DNA from 3 places in the Microbispora bryophytorum genome. Region 2 is predicted to be linked to each of the others. Evidence: riboswitches for the same ligand, from Rfam matches in the RefSeq annotation. Region 2 holds a riboswitch; each other region holds the start of a gene.
What was found. Region 2 has a riboswitch for cobalamin ahead of ACGFIB_RS12845 (ribonucleoside-diphosphate reductase subunit alpha). Riboswitches for the same ligand answer to the same signal wherever they lie in the genome.
Positions count from the first base shown of each region.

Region 1 (4,411 bases), on a different contig from region 2:
GCTCGAACGCCTTCACGCCCTCGGTCAGCGCCCGTTCCAGATCGAGCGAACCGACCAGCCGATCCTCGGACGCCCCCACCGGAAGCTCGACGAGGGACGCCGCCCGCAGCGCTCCGGCCGCGTCGGCCCCGCCGGCAGCGGTGGTCTCGTGCGGCCCGTCGGGGCAGCCGGGGTCCGGCGCCCCGGGATCGCAGTGGAACCGGCACCCCGCCACCACCGCCACCCGCGGCAACTGCGCCGCCAGGGCGCGCACGATCGTGGACTTCGCGGTCCCCTTCTCCCCGCGGACGAGAACGCCGCCGACCCGGGACGAGACCGCGTTGAGCACCAGGGCCAGCTTCAGATCGGCGAGTCCGACGACGGCGCTGAACGGATAGGCGGGGTTCACAGGGTGGCTTTCCGGTTGACGTAGGCGATCCGCCAGCCGCCGTGCCGGGCGGCCAGCTTGGTGCGGGACAGCGGGGCGATGTCGAAGGACGCGGCTCGCGTCGCGGTCAGGCCGAGCGCGTGCGCGAGCGCGGCCCGGATGGGCCCGGCGTCGCAGACCGCGACCACGCGGGCGGCATCCGGCCGTACCGACTCCAGCCACTCGGCCACCCGCGCGCCCAGCCCGGCGAGACTCTCCCCGCCGTGCGGGGTGGCGCCGGGGTCGGTCAGCCAGGCGGCGAGACCCTCGGGCTCGGTCTCCGCGATCTCCGCGAACGGCCTGCCCGCCCACGTGCCGTAGTCGGCCTCGGCGAGCGCGCCGGCCACGACCGGCTCCCGCCCGGACGCGGCGCGCGCGGTCGCCACGGCCGCGGGCCAGGGCGCGGCGAAGACCACCGCGTCCTCGGGCAGGGCCGGCGTGGCCGCCTGCGCCAGCCCCGACGGGTCGGCGTCCTCCGGCGTGGGGAAACAGGCGCGCCGCGTGCCCGGCGTCCCCGCCTGGCGGATGATCAGCATGGGCCGCCCGCGCCGCCCGCGCCGCCCGCGCCGCCCGCGCCGCCCGTGCCGGGGGCGCCGGGTGGCAGGGTCCGCAGGCCCGGCGTGGGCCCGCTTGCGATGAGCGAGATCAGTGCGTCGGTGTCGACGTTGCGCTCGACCAGGTCGCCGAGCGCGTCCAGCCGCGCCTCCCGCAGCCCCGCGAATGACAGCGACGGATCACCGCGGAACTCCCGCCCCGCCGCCCGCGCCACCTCTCCGAGGAAGGCTCGCCGGAACCCGTCGTTCTCCAGCGCGCCGTGCCAGGTCGTGCCCCACACGTTTCCGGCGCGGGACCCGTCGAGGAACGGTTCGCCGCCGTCGCGGGTGACGACCCCGTGGTGGATCTCGTACGCGCGTACCGGATGCCCGTAGCCCTCGCCGGCCGGCCGGCCGAGCGTCTTGTCCGGCGCGAACGTGACGTCGGCGGGGAGCAGCCCCAGGCCGGGCACGGTGCCCGCGCCGGACTCCACGTGGTCGGTGATGGTGCGGGCGAGCATCTGGTAGCCGCCGCAGATCCCGAGCACCGGACCCGTCCTGCGGACGACGGCGTCGGCGATGCCGGTGTCGCGCAGCCAGGCCAGGTCGTGCACCGTGGCCCGCGAACCCGGGAGAACCAGCAGGTCGGCGTCGGCGCAGGCGGCGGGTGAGGTGACGAAGCTGACCGTGACTCCAGGCTCGGCGGCCAGCGCGTCCACGTCGGTGAAGTTGGAGATGCGCGGATACCGCACGACGGCCACCCGCAACGCGCCGTCGACGGGCGCGCTCGCCGCGTGCGCGGGCCGGGTGTCGAGCGACAGCGAGTCCTCGACGTCCATCCACAATCCGTCGAGCCACGGCACGACCCCGTAGACCCGGCGCCCGGTCAGCCCTTCGATCATGTCCAGCCCCGGCGCGAGCAGCTCCCGCGCGCCCCGGAACTTGTTCACGATGAATCCGGAAATATGCGCCTGGTCGGCGGCGTCGAGCAGCGCGACCGTGCCGTACAGGTGCGCGAAGACGCCACCGCGGTCGATGTCACCCACGACGATCACCGGCAGCCCGACGGCTCTGGCCAGGCCCATGTTCGCGATGTCCCCGGCCCGGAGGTTGATCTCGGCGGGGGACCCCGCCCCCTCGCAGATCACCACGTCGAACTCGCCGGCCAGCCGCCGATACGACTCCACGGCGATCGCGCGCAGCTCGTCGCGGCGCGCGCCGTATTCCATGGCGTCCACGTCCGCGACCGGCCGTCCGCGCACGACGATCTGGCTGCGTCGGTCGCTGCCCGGCTTGAGCAGGATCGGGTTCATGTCGGCCGTCGGCTCCAGCCCGCAGGCGGCCGCCTGCACGGCCTGCGCCCGCCCGATCTCCGCGCCGTCGGCGGTGACATAGGAGTTCAGCGACATGTTCTGCGCCTTGAACGGCGCGACCCGTACGCCGCGGCGGGCCAGCCACCGGCACAGGCCGGTCACCAGCACGCTCTTCCCGGCATCGGAGGTGGTGCCCGCGACAAGCAGGCCGCCGCCGGGCATCCCGGCCATGGGATGTCCCCCCTGGGGGTGTCCGCGCCCCCGGTCGAAGGTCCGACGGCCGGAGTATCCTGGCTCCCGGATCGGCGCTTCCCTCAGCCTTCCCGCCCGTGCAGGGCAGTGGCGTGGTGAGGGTCGCTCCCCGGTGACAGTGGCGGGACCGCGCCGGATTCACACCGGCTTCCTCCACGTCCGTCGCTTGCGGTGGTCAACATACACCTTCGTGCCGGATGTTTCGCAAGTGTGCCTCTATGTACGTTCCAGCGTGGCGATCATGGAGAACGGCTCGTTCTTCGCGCAGGGGCACGCGCGCGGCGCCGGGGGCCGTCCAGGTCGAAGTCGAACACCCGGGCCACGCAGAGTGGCGCGACCCGCCGGGCTCCCGTGAGCAACGGCCCCACCGCAGGCATGCAGCCCTCCTCGGCCCGTTTCCCCTCACCTCAGATGAACGGAACGCTGGTGCTCCTCGATCATGCTTGCCATGATGCCGGGATGCACGTGGTGATGTCCGGATGGTGAGGCCCGGATGGTGAGGCCCGGATGGTGAGTACGGTGCGCGGACGGCTGCCGCTGGTGGTCCGGCGCGCGCTGGCCGAGCCCCTGCTGCTGGCCGCCGCGTTCGGCTCCATCCTGCTCGCCACCACGGCGGTCTCGGCTCTCCTGCTGCACGCGGGGTCGGCGACCCAGGCCGGCGTGCGGCGGGCCCTGGACACGGCTCCGCTCGCCGCCACCGCCACCGTCGTCACCTCCTCCGTCGCCGCCGGCGACTTCGCCGGGGCCGACCGGGCCGTCCGCGCGGGGATCGCCCACGCCCACGGCGAGGTGCCCGTACGGGTCACCGTGCGTGTCGAGTCCGCCTCGTACGCGCTGAAGGAAGGGGACCACGGCGGCCGGCCCGTCCTGACCCGGTTCGCCGCGTACGAGGGACTGGACGGCCAGGCGGACCTGGTGAGTGGCCGCTGGCCCACGGAGGGAACCACGGTGGCGCTCTCTGAGCCGGCCGCGCGGGCGATGGGAGTCGCCACCGGCGACGAGTTCACCGTCGTCGGACGCCTGGACGGCAAACCCGCCCGCGTGCGCGTCACCGGCGTCTTCCGGCTGCGCGACCCCGACGACCCGCGCTGGAAGGGGGAGGAGCTGCTGCGCTACGGCACGCAGACAGGCGACTTCACCTCCCGCGGCCCCCTGGTCGTGCCGGCCGGCGCCTTCTTCGACCGGTTCGCGACCGGCGTCTCGGCCCGCTGGCTCGCCGAACCCGATCTGCGCCGGCTTTCCCCCGACCGGCTGCGGCCGTTCTCGGCGTCGGTCGCCGCGGTCTCGGCGGACGTACGGGCCGGCTGCCCCCGGTGCTCGGTCACCGAGACGCTGTCCGGCACGCTGCTGCGGCTCGACCGCGGCGCCCTGGTCGCCCGCTCGACCATGCTCGTGCCGGTGCTTCAACTGCTGGTGCTGAGCGCGTACGCGCTGGCGCTGACCGCGCGGCTGCTCGCCGAGCACCGCCGGATGGAGACGGCCCTGCTGCGATCGAGGGGCGGCGGGTCGCCGCGGCTCGCCGCCATGGCGGCGGGGGAGGCGCTGCTGATCGCGCTGCCCTGCGCGCCCGCGGCGCCGTTCCTCGCGCCCGTCCTCCTGCGGCCGATGAGCGCCCTCCCCTGGATCGAGGCCACCGGCGTGGAGCCGCCCCGCGCGCCCGACGGGACCACGTTCGCGGTCGCGGCGGCGGTCGCGCTCGCCTGCGCCGCCATGCTGGCCGCCCCGCCCCTGCTCGCCGCCCGCCGCACGTACGTCGAGGAGCAGGCGGCGCGCGGGCGCGCCGACCGGCCGGGCCTGGTCCAGCGGGCCGGGGCCGACGTGGCGCTGCTCGTTCTGGCGGCGCTCGCCGTCTGGCGCCTGCGCGGCCAGGACGCGCCGGAGACGACGCGTCTCGGCGGCGAGCTCGG
Region 1 is NZ_JBICTF010000005.1:493,078-497,488, reverse strand. Features, by position in the region: gene ACGFIB_RS19765 (VWA domain-containing protein) at 1-388, opposite strand, end outside; gene ACGFIB_RS19760 (histidine phosphatase family protein) at 385-942, opposite strand; gene ACGFIB_RS19755 (cobyric acid synthase) at 936-2,483, opposite strand; cobalamin riboswitch at 2,514-2,709, opposite strand; gene ACGFIB_RS19750 (FtsX-like permease family protein) at 3,012-4,411, shown strand, end outside.
Region 1: it holds a riboswitch for cobalamin, as region 2 does, so the genes downstream of both, ACGFIB_RS19755 (cobyric acid synthase) here and ACGFIB_RS12845 (ribonucleoside-diphosphate reductase subunit alpha) in region 2, are expected to answer to the same signal.

Region 2 (4,411 bases):
TGGTGGGGGCGGCCATGAAGAAGTTGAGCGACTGCGACTGGTCGACGTACGGCTGCCGCGCGGCGGCCAGGTCGATCAGCGCCTTCTGCGGCAGCTCCCAGGCGGTGCGGTAGAGCGTCTTGAGCGCGTCCGGGATGGCGGCGATGTCCTGGATCGAGCCGTCGTTGAGCTTGATCGCGTCGCGCATCGGCTTGGTCCACAGCCCGAGCGCCTGGAGATCCCGCACGAGATACCGGTTGACCTGGAGGAACTCCCCCGACAGCGTCTCGCGCTTGAAGACGTTGGACACCTGCGGCTCGACGCACTCGTAGCAACCCGCGATCGAGGCGATCGTGGCCGTCGGCGCGATCGCGACCAGCAGGGAGTTGCGCAGCCCGGTCCGCGCGATCCTGGCCCGCAGCGCGGCCCACTCCTCGGGGTGCGCCGGGGCGCACGGGAAGTGGTCGAGGTGCAGGACGCCGTCCGCCGCCCGGGTCTCCTCGTAGGCGGGGTGGCGCCCGCGTTCGGCGGCCAGGTCGGCCGAGGTGCCGTACGCCGCGAGCGCGATCTCCTCGGCGACGCGGGTCGACAGCGCCAACGCCTCCGGCGAGTCGAACGGCAGGCGCAGCGCGAAGAACACGTCGGCGAGGCCCATGACGCCGAGCCCCACGGGCCGCCACTTCCGGTTGGCCGCCTCCGCCTCCGGGGTCGGGTAGAAGCCGAGGTCGATCGTCCGGTCCAGGAACCGTACGGCGGTGCGGACCGTGGCGCGCAGCCTGCCGTAGTCCACGGCGTCGCCCTCGGGGGTCAGGTGCGCGGCGAGGTTGACCGAGCCGAGATTGCACACGGCGGTCTCGCCGTCGCTGGTGACCTCCAGGATCTCGGTGCACAGGTTGGACAGGTGGATGACGTTTCCAGGGCGCGCGGTCTGGTTGGAGGCGCGGTTGGCGGCGTCCTTGAACGTCATCCAGCCGTTGCCGGTCTGGGCGAGCGTGCGCATCATCCGGGCGTACAGGGCGCGGGCCGGCACCTGCCGGACGTGCCGCCCGGCGGCCTCCAGCTCGCGGTAGCGGGCGTCGAACGCCTCGCCCCACAGGTCGGTCAGCTCGGGGGCCTCCTTGGGGTCGAACAGCGACCACGTGCCGTCCGCCTCGACCCGGCGCATGAACTCGTCGGGCACCCAGTTGGCCAGGTTGAGGTTGTGGGCGCGGCGCGACTCCTCGCCCGTGTTGTCGCGAAGCTCCAGGAACTCCTCGACGTCGGCGTGCCAGGTCTCCAGGTAGACGCACGCGGCGCCCTTGCGCCTGCCGCCCTGGTTGACGGCCGCCACCGACGCGTCGAGCGTGCGCAACCAGGGGACGATGCCGTTGGACAGGCCGTTGGTGCCCCGGATCAGGGATCCGCGCGAGCGCACCCGCGTCCAGGCGACGCCGATGCCGCCGGAGTACTTCGACAGCCGCGCCACCTGGCCGTACCGCTCGTAGATGCTCTCCAGCTCGTCGCGGGGCGAGTCGAGCAGGAAGCACGACGACAGCTGCGGCCGGCGCGCGCCCGAGTTGAACAGCGTCGGCGAGCTGGGCAGGTAGGCCAGCGTGGACATCAGGCCGTACAGCTCGGCCGCCTCGGCCACCGTGTCCGACAGGCCGCAGGCGACGCGCAGCAGGAAGTGCTGCGGGTGTTCGAGCACGCGCCGGGTGACCGGGTGGCGCAGCAGGTAACGGTCGTAGACCGTGCGCAGTCCGAAGTACTCGAACCGGTCGTCGGCCGCCGGGTCGATCAACGCGTCGAGCGCATCGGCCTCGCCGGCCACGAACGCGGCGATCGCATCGCCCAGCAGCCCGGCGGCGTGGGCGGCGGCGACCGACTCCGAGAAGGTGCGCACCCCCTCGGCCGCGGCCTCCTCCGCGATCAGACCGCTCAGCAGCCGGGCCGCCCGGCGCGAGTTCTCCGGGTCGGCGATGACCCCCGCCGCCGCCTCCTCGATCGCCTGCCGGACGCCCGCCGCGTCCACCGCGCCGTCCGCTTGGGAGTGGGCCTGCCGTACGGCAGGGGCAGAGGCTACGGAGACGGAGGCGGCGCGGCGCGGGGCGCCGGGTCCGGGATCTCCCGCCGAAGCCCGCGGCCCGCCGCGCTGCCCTGACGCGGGGTCCGCGGACGCGGAGGCCGGGTCGGTGATGGTCATGATGCCTCTCCTCGTCGTTGCGTGTCCCGGCCGGACCGGAGGGGAGGCATGCCGCGGCGCACGCGCACGAGAGGGAACCGTGCCGTGACGAAGCGGCGAGCCCACCCTCGGGGCCCGGCGCGGGGCGCGCGCCCATGCGCGCGCGTCACTGGCAGGTCTTCGGACTCGCGGGCGTCCGGACGGGCTCGCGCCCGCCGGTCCTACTGGCCGTCGCTTCCCGGGCGCGCTCGCGCCCAGTGCTTGCCGACACGGTGCCTGAGGCACAGTGCCGTGTGACGGCGGTCGTTCCCGCTCACCGCTGCGGGGCAGTCCCGGATTCGCACCGGGTTCCCTCTTGCCTCACCCCAGGTGAACCAGCAACGCGATGGATCCTACATCTTGTGGCCCTTCCCGCAAGCACCCCTACAAGTTGTGTTTCTCACCGAACTCCGAGATCATTGAGAAGCAGGGCCGTACGGCGTGCCTCGCCGACGAGCCATTGGCTGAAGTCGTCGCCGTCGAGCCACATCGGCGTCCAGTCGTTGCGGTCGCACAGGCTCCGCCAGCCCGGAGTGTCGGTGACGGCCCGGCACAGGTCGAGCAGGGCGTCCTGCCCTGGTGTGCCGCGCGGGGCGATCAGCCCCGTCCAGTCGGCGTACACGACCCGGACGCCCGACTCCGACAGCGTCGGCGCGTCCACCCCGGGCAGCCGCTCGGCGGAGGAGACCGCGAGCGGCCACAGCCGTCCGGCGCGCACGTGGGGGGCGACCTCGCGCCTGCTGCCGAACCCGAGCGGGAGCCGGCCGTCGAGGACCGCGGCGACGGCCTGCGCCCTGCTGCCGAACGGGACGTAGTCGAGCAGACGGGGATCGGCCCCCAGTCCCCGCGCGGTCATGCCGAGCAGCAGGTGCTCGGAGCCGCGGTCGGCGCCGCCCGCGACCCTGGGCCCCCCGGGGTCGCGCAGCAGCGCGGCGGCGAACTGCTCGAACGTGCGGTAACCCGAGTCGGGCGAGGCGACCAGCACCTCCCACTCCCCCGTCAGCCGCGCGAGCGGGACGGCCCTGGCGACCAGGAGCGGGTCGCGGGCCCGCGCGCAGGCGGCGAGCAGCGCGGGATCGGCGATCACCAGGTCGGCCCGCGGCCCGCCCTGCCGGGCGAGAGCCGTCCCGCCGTCGCGGGCCTCCCGCCTGATCTGTACGGCCCGGGCCCACCCACGCCCCTCGATGAGCGACTTGAACCCGGCGGCGACGTCATCCCCGCAGCCTCCGGGCGGGCCCGGGACGGCCAGGGAGAGCTCCCCGCGGCGTCTTGGCGCCTGAACACCGCACGCGCCCGCCAGGGCCAGGGCTCCCAGCGCGAGGACCGAACGGCGTCGCATGTCGGCACCCTCCTACCCGAAGAGCCCCTTACACGCACAGACTATGAGCAACTACCCCAAGTCACCACATAACGGACGCTACGACTGCGGCGATCGATGGGCGCGTTGGCGCCCCTCCTCGAACAGGAGGCGCAACTGGTGGCCGTGCATGGGCCGCGCTCGCACAGGGCGCCGAGAATGAGGATCCGGACGGACGACACGCGACTGCTCTTGCGCGAGTGGTCCATCCTGCGCAACACCCGTGGATCCGGATCCGGGACGGCGTCAGATACAAAGGCAGCCATGGACGATGTCGTCGAGCACCGTTACGGCCGGGACGACATGCGGCTGGTGAAGGCGTCCTTCCGTACGCATCGTTTCGTTCCTCACGCGCACAGCGAGTACGCCGTCGCGGCCATCGAGCGCGGGGTGGAGGCCGTCCGCTACCGCGGCGCCACCGAACACGCGCACGCGGGCAGCCTGCTCCTTCTCGACGCCGACACCATCCACGCCGGCCGCCCCGGCATCGCCGAGGGCTGGGACTACCGGGTCTTCTACCTCCCGCCGGTGCTGCTGGCGGAACTCGCCGGGCACCGGCCCACCTTTCGCGTACCGACTCCGTACGACCCCCGGCTGGCCGCGCGCCTGATCCGGCTGCACCGCCGCCGGGACCAGGACTCCCTGGCCGCGCAGGAGGAGTTCGAAGCGCTGTGCACCGAGATCCTCGTCCGCTACACGCGCCGCGGGATCGCTCCGGCGCCGCCGGTACCCGTCCGCAGGGTGCAGCGGCACCTGGCCGAAGACCTCCGGCTCACCCCGAGCCTGGACGAGCTCGCGGAGGTGGCGGGCCTGCCGCGATTCCGGCTGCTACGCGCCTTCCGCCGCGAGACCGGCGTCACCCCGCACGGCTACCT
Region 2 is NZ_JBICTF010000003.1:792,696-797,106, reverse strand. Features, by position in the region: gene ACGFIB_RS12845 (ribonucleoside-diphosphate reductase subunit alpha) at 1-2,161, opposite strand, end outside; cobalamin riboswitch at 2,295-2,534, opposite strand; gene ACGFIB_RS12840 (Bug family tripartite tricarboxylate transporter substrate binding protein) at 2,580-3,518, opposite strand; gene ACGFIB_RS12835 (AraC family transcriptional regulator) at 3,801-4,411, shown strand, end outside.

Region 3 (4,411 bases), on a different contig from region 2:
AGAAGAGCGGGTCGCCCTCGCACAGGACGACGACGTCGCGCCCGGCGTCCAGGTGGGCGGCCAGCCGGGCCGCGCAGTCGGCGTAGAAGTCGTCGAGCGCGCCCTGGTAGCCGCCGGGGTGGTCGGTCGTCTCGGTCGTCAGGGGATACTGGAGCAGCTCCTCCACCTGGCCGTCGCGCATGTGGTGGGCGGCGATCGAGCGCGCGATGCTGCGGCCGTGCCGGGCGGCGTGGTAGGCGATCACGTCGGCCGCGCCGATCAGGCGGGCGGCCTTGACCGTCATCAGTTCGGGGTCGCCGGGGCCGAGGCCGACGCCGTAGAGGGTACCTGTCACGTCACGTCACTCCTGCTCGCTGGCGATGGCGTTGATCGCCGCCGCCGTCATGGCACTGCCGCCCCGGCGGCCGTGGACAACCAGAAACTCCAGGCCGGACGCGGCGAGGGCGCGCTTGGACTCGGCCGCGCCGATGAAGCCGACCGGGACGCCCAGCACGGCGGCGGGCCGTCCCGCGCCCCGCGCGACCAGTTCGAGCAGCCGGAACAGCGCGGTCGGGGCGTTGCCGACGGCCACGACCGCGCCGTCGAGGCGGTCGAGCCACAGGTCGAGGGCGGCGGCGCTGCGCGTGGTGCCGAGCCGCTCGGCGAGCGCGGGCACCCGGGGGTCGTTCAGTGTGCAGATGATCTCGTTGGCGGCCGGCAGGCGTTTCCTGGTGACACCGGAGGCCACCATCTGCGCGTCGCACAGCACGGGCGCGCCCGCCAGCAGCGCGGCGCGCGCCTTCGCGACCACGGCGGGGGAGTAGCCGAGGTCGGCGACCAGGTCGGTCATGCCGCAGGCGTGGATCATGCGGACCGCGACCCTGGCCACGTCGGCGGGCAGGCCCGTCAGGTCGGCCTCGGCCCTGATGGTCGCGAACGACCGCCGGTAGATCTCCGCTCCGTCGCGGACGTAGTCGTGCTCGGGCACGGGTACCCCTGTTCGTTCAATGGCTCACGCGGTAGCCGCCGGGCGTGGCGACCACATCGGTGACCCGCCCGCGCGGACGCCCGCAGCGGCGCTCGCACCCGGCCCAATGCAGGAGCCCGTGCGGCGCCCCAGCAGGCAGCTCGGGCATACCGGTCTCCGCCCAGCGCAGCGCGTCGGCCTGGACGTCGGCCAGGGCCTTCGCGCAGCCGGGCCGCCCGGTGCAGGCCGACAGCCGGGCGTACGGGGAGGCGGGATCGGTCACCAGACCCGCTCCGGTGAGCGCGGCGGTCACCGGCCCGGCCGCCTCGGGGGCGAGATCGGGCAGCACGACGGTACGCCACGGCGTCAGCCGCACCTCGGCGGGGGTCAGGTCGGCGAGCAGGCCCGCCTGCGCGGTGGTGAGCCGGCCGAGCGGCACGATCACGTCGACCGCGATTCGCCCGTCCACCTGCGCGAACACGCCGCCCTTACGCGGTTCGGCGGCCGTCACGGCCACGGGCGCGCGGCCGGGCAGGCGGGCGGCGATCGTCGCGGGGCCGTCGGGGAGCTCGGCCACCCGCCAGGCGTCCCCGCGTACCGACTGGAAGACCTCGGCGGCGGCGAGAGCGACGGCGACGGCGTCGCCGGCGGTCACCGAGCCGACCGGCTCGCCCGCGAGCAGGAGCGTCACATCCCCGCCGGGGTGAGCAACGGGGTGCGCGGCGAGCGTCACGTCCGCGCCGAGCCCGAGGACGTCGCCGGTGCCGTCGTCGAGCGCGAACAGGAACCGGCCGGGCAGATCGGCCAGCGTGGGACGCCCGCACAGGCCCGCGTCCAGCGCCGCCACCAGCGGCCGGACGTCGAGGACGCTCGTGGCCGACCGGCCGCTGAGGGGTGAGGCGACGATGTTGCGCACGCGTTCGTGGGTTGCCGAGGGCAGCAGCCCGGCGGCGGCCGTCCGCGTGGCGAACGCGGCCGGGTCGGCCAGCCCGCGCACCTGGACGTTGGCGCGTGAGGTGAGCTCGATGACGCCGTTGCCCAGCTCTTCCGCGCAGGCGGCCAGCTCGCGCAGCGCGCCGGCGGTCAGCGCGCCGCCGGGCACGCGGACGCGCGCCAGGGCCCCGTCCGCGGCGGCGTGCACCTGGAGCGCGCCGGGGCAGGCGTCCCGAGCCACGCGTCCGGAAATGCCACCTATGACCACAAGCAGGATGCTAACGCCAGTTTTTCGATCAGGCCTCCGTCCCGTAAGGTCTGCGGTGAACGATGGCAAGCGGAGGAAGCCGGTGTGAATCCGGCGCGGTCCCGCCACTGTGACCGGGGAGCGAACCCCACCACACGGCCACTGTCGGAAGACGGGAAGGCCGGGGTGAGCGTCGATCCGGGAGCCAGGAGACTCCTGCCGTCGTACCGCCACGACCCGGGGCGAGGACCCCGAGGGAGGACCCTGCCATGCGCACGGACGAGCCGCTCATCGCGCTGCTGTCCACGTCGGACACCGATCTGCTGAGCGCGCGCGCCAGCGGGGCGGCGTTCCGCCTGGGAAACCCGGCCCGGCTCACCGTGGACGACCTGCCCGCCCTGGTCGAGGGGGCCGGCCTCGTGGTCGTCCGGCTGCTCGGCGGGCGGCGCGCCTGGGAGGACGGGCTGGACGCCCTGCTCGCCGGCCCGCGCCCGGTGGTCGTCCTCGGCGGCGAGCAGGCCCCGGACGCCGAGCTGATGGAGCTGTCCACGGTGAGCGGCGGGGTGAGCGGCGGCGTCTGCGCCGAGGCGCACGCCTATCTCGCGCACGGCGGCCCGGCCAACCTCGCCGAGCTGCACGCGTTCCTGTCGGACACGGTCCTGCTGACCGGTCGCGGCTTCGCGGCCCCGGCCGCCACCCCGACCTGGGGCGTACTCGAACGCGACGCCCGGCCCGGCGACGGCCCGGTGATCGGCGTGCTCTACTACCGGGCGCACCACATGGCGGGCAACACCGGCTTCGTCACCGCGCTGTGCGAGGCGATCGAGGACGCGGGCGGCCGGGCCCTGCCGGTCTTCTGCTCCTCGTTGCGCACCGCCGAGCCCGAGCTGCTCGACGTGCTGCGCCGCGCGGACGCCCTCGTCGTGACCGTGCTCGCGGCGGGCGGATCGCGGCCCGCGACCGCGTCCGCGGGCGGGGACGACGCGGCCTGGGACGTCGGCGCGCTCGCCGGCCTCGACGTGCCCATCCTGCAGGGCCTGTGCCTGACGACCGGCCGCGCCGAGTGGGAGGCCGGCGACGACGGCCTGTCGCCGCTGGACGCCGCCTCACAGGTCGCGATCCCCGAGTTCGACGGGCGGATCATCACGGTGCCGTTCTCGTTCAAGGAGATCGACGACGACGGCCTGACCGTCTACGTCGCCGACCCCGAGCGCGCGGCCCGGGTCGCGGGCATCGCCGTCCGGCACGGCCTGCTGCGTCACGTGCCCCCGCGGGACAAGAGGCTCGTCGTGATGCTGTCGGCGTATCCGACGAAGAACTCGCGGGTCGGCAACGCCGTCGGCCTGGACACCCCGGCCAGCACGGTCAGGCTGCTGGCCCGCCTGGCCGAGGAGGGCTACGACCTCGGCGACGGGTTCCCCGGTCAGGCCGCGCAGGACGGCGACGCGCTGATCCACGCGCTCATCGCCGCGGGCGGCCAGGACCAGGACTGGCTCACCGAGGAGCAGCTCGCGGCCAACCCCGTGCGCATCCCCGCCGAGACCTACCGCGCCTGGTACGACACGCTGCCCGCCGGCCTGCGCGCCGGCGTGGAACGCCACTGGGGCGCACCGCCCGGCGAGCTGTTCGTCCACGAGGGCGACATCGTGCTCGCGGCGCTGCGCAGCGGGAACGTCGTGGTGATGGTCCAGCCCCCGCGCGGCTTCGGGGAGAACCCGATCGCGATCTACCACGACCCCGACCTGCCGCCGAGCCATCACTACCTGGCGGCCTACCGGTGGCTGTCGGCTGGGGAAGGCACAGGGTTCGGCGCGCACGCCATGGTCCACGTCGGCAAGCACGGCAACCTGGAGTGGCTGCCGGGCAAGGCGGCGGGCCTGTCGGCGTCCTGCGGCACCGACGCGGCGATCGGCGACCTCCCGCTCGTCTACCCGTTCCTGGTCAACGACCCCGGCGAGGGCACCCAGGCCAAGCGCCGGGCGCACGCCGTGCTCGTGGACCACCTGGTGCCGCCGATGGCCAGGGCCGAGACCTACGGCGACATCGCCCGCCTGGAACAGCTCCTCGACGAGCACGCGACGATCGCGGCGATGGACCCGGCGAAGCTGCCCGCGATCCGCGCCCAGATCTGGACCCTCATCCAGGCCGCCCGCCTCGACCACGACCTCGGCCTGAGCGAGCGCCCGCACGACGCCGAGTTCGACGAGTTCATCCTGCACGTGGACGGCTGGCTCTGCGAGGTCAAGGACGCCCAGATCCGCGACGGCCTGCACGTCCTCGGCGCG
Region 3 is NZ_JBICTF010000005.1:502,686-507,096, reverse strand. Features, by position in the region: gene ACGFIB_RS19795 (precorrin-2 C(20)-methyltransferase) at 1-334, opposite strand, end outside; gene ACGFIB_RS19790 (precorrin-8X methylmutase) at 341-967, opposite strand; gene cobG (precorrin-3B synthase) at 984-2,120, opposite strand; cobalamin riboswitch at 2,220-2,342, shown strand; gene cobN (cobaltochelatase subunit CobN) at 2,396-4,411, shown strand, end outside.
Region 3: it holds a riboswitch for cobalamin, as region 2 does, so the genes downstream of both, cobN (cobaltochelatase subunit CobN) here and ACGFIB_RS12845 (ribonucleoside-diphosphate reductase subunit alpha) in region 2, are expected to answer to the same signal.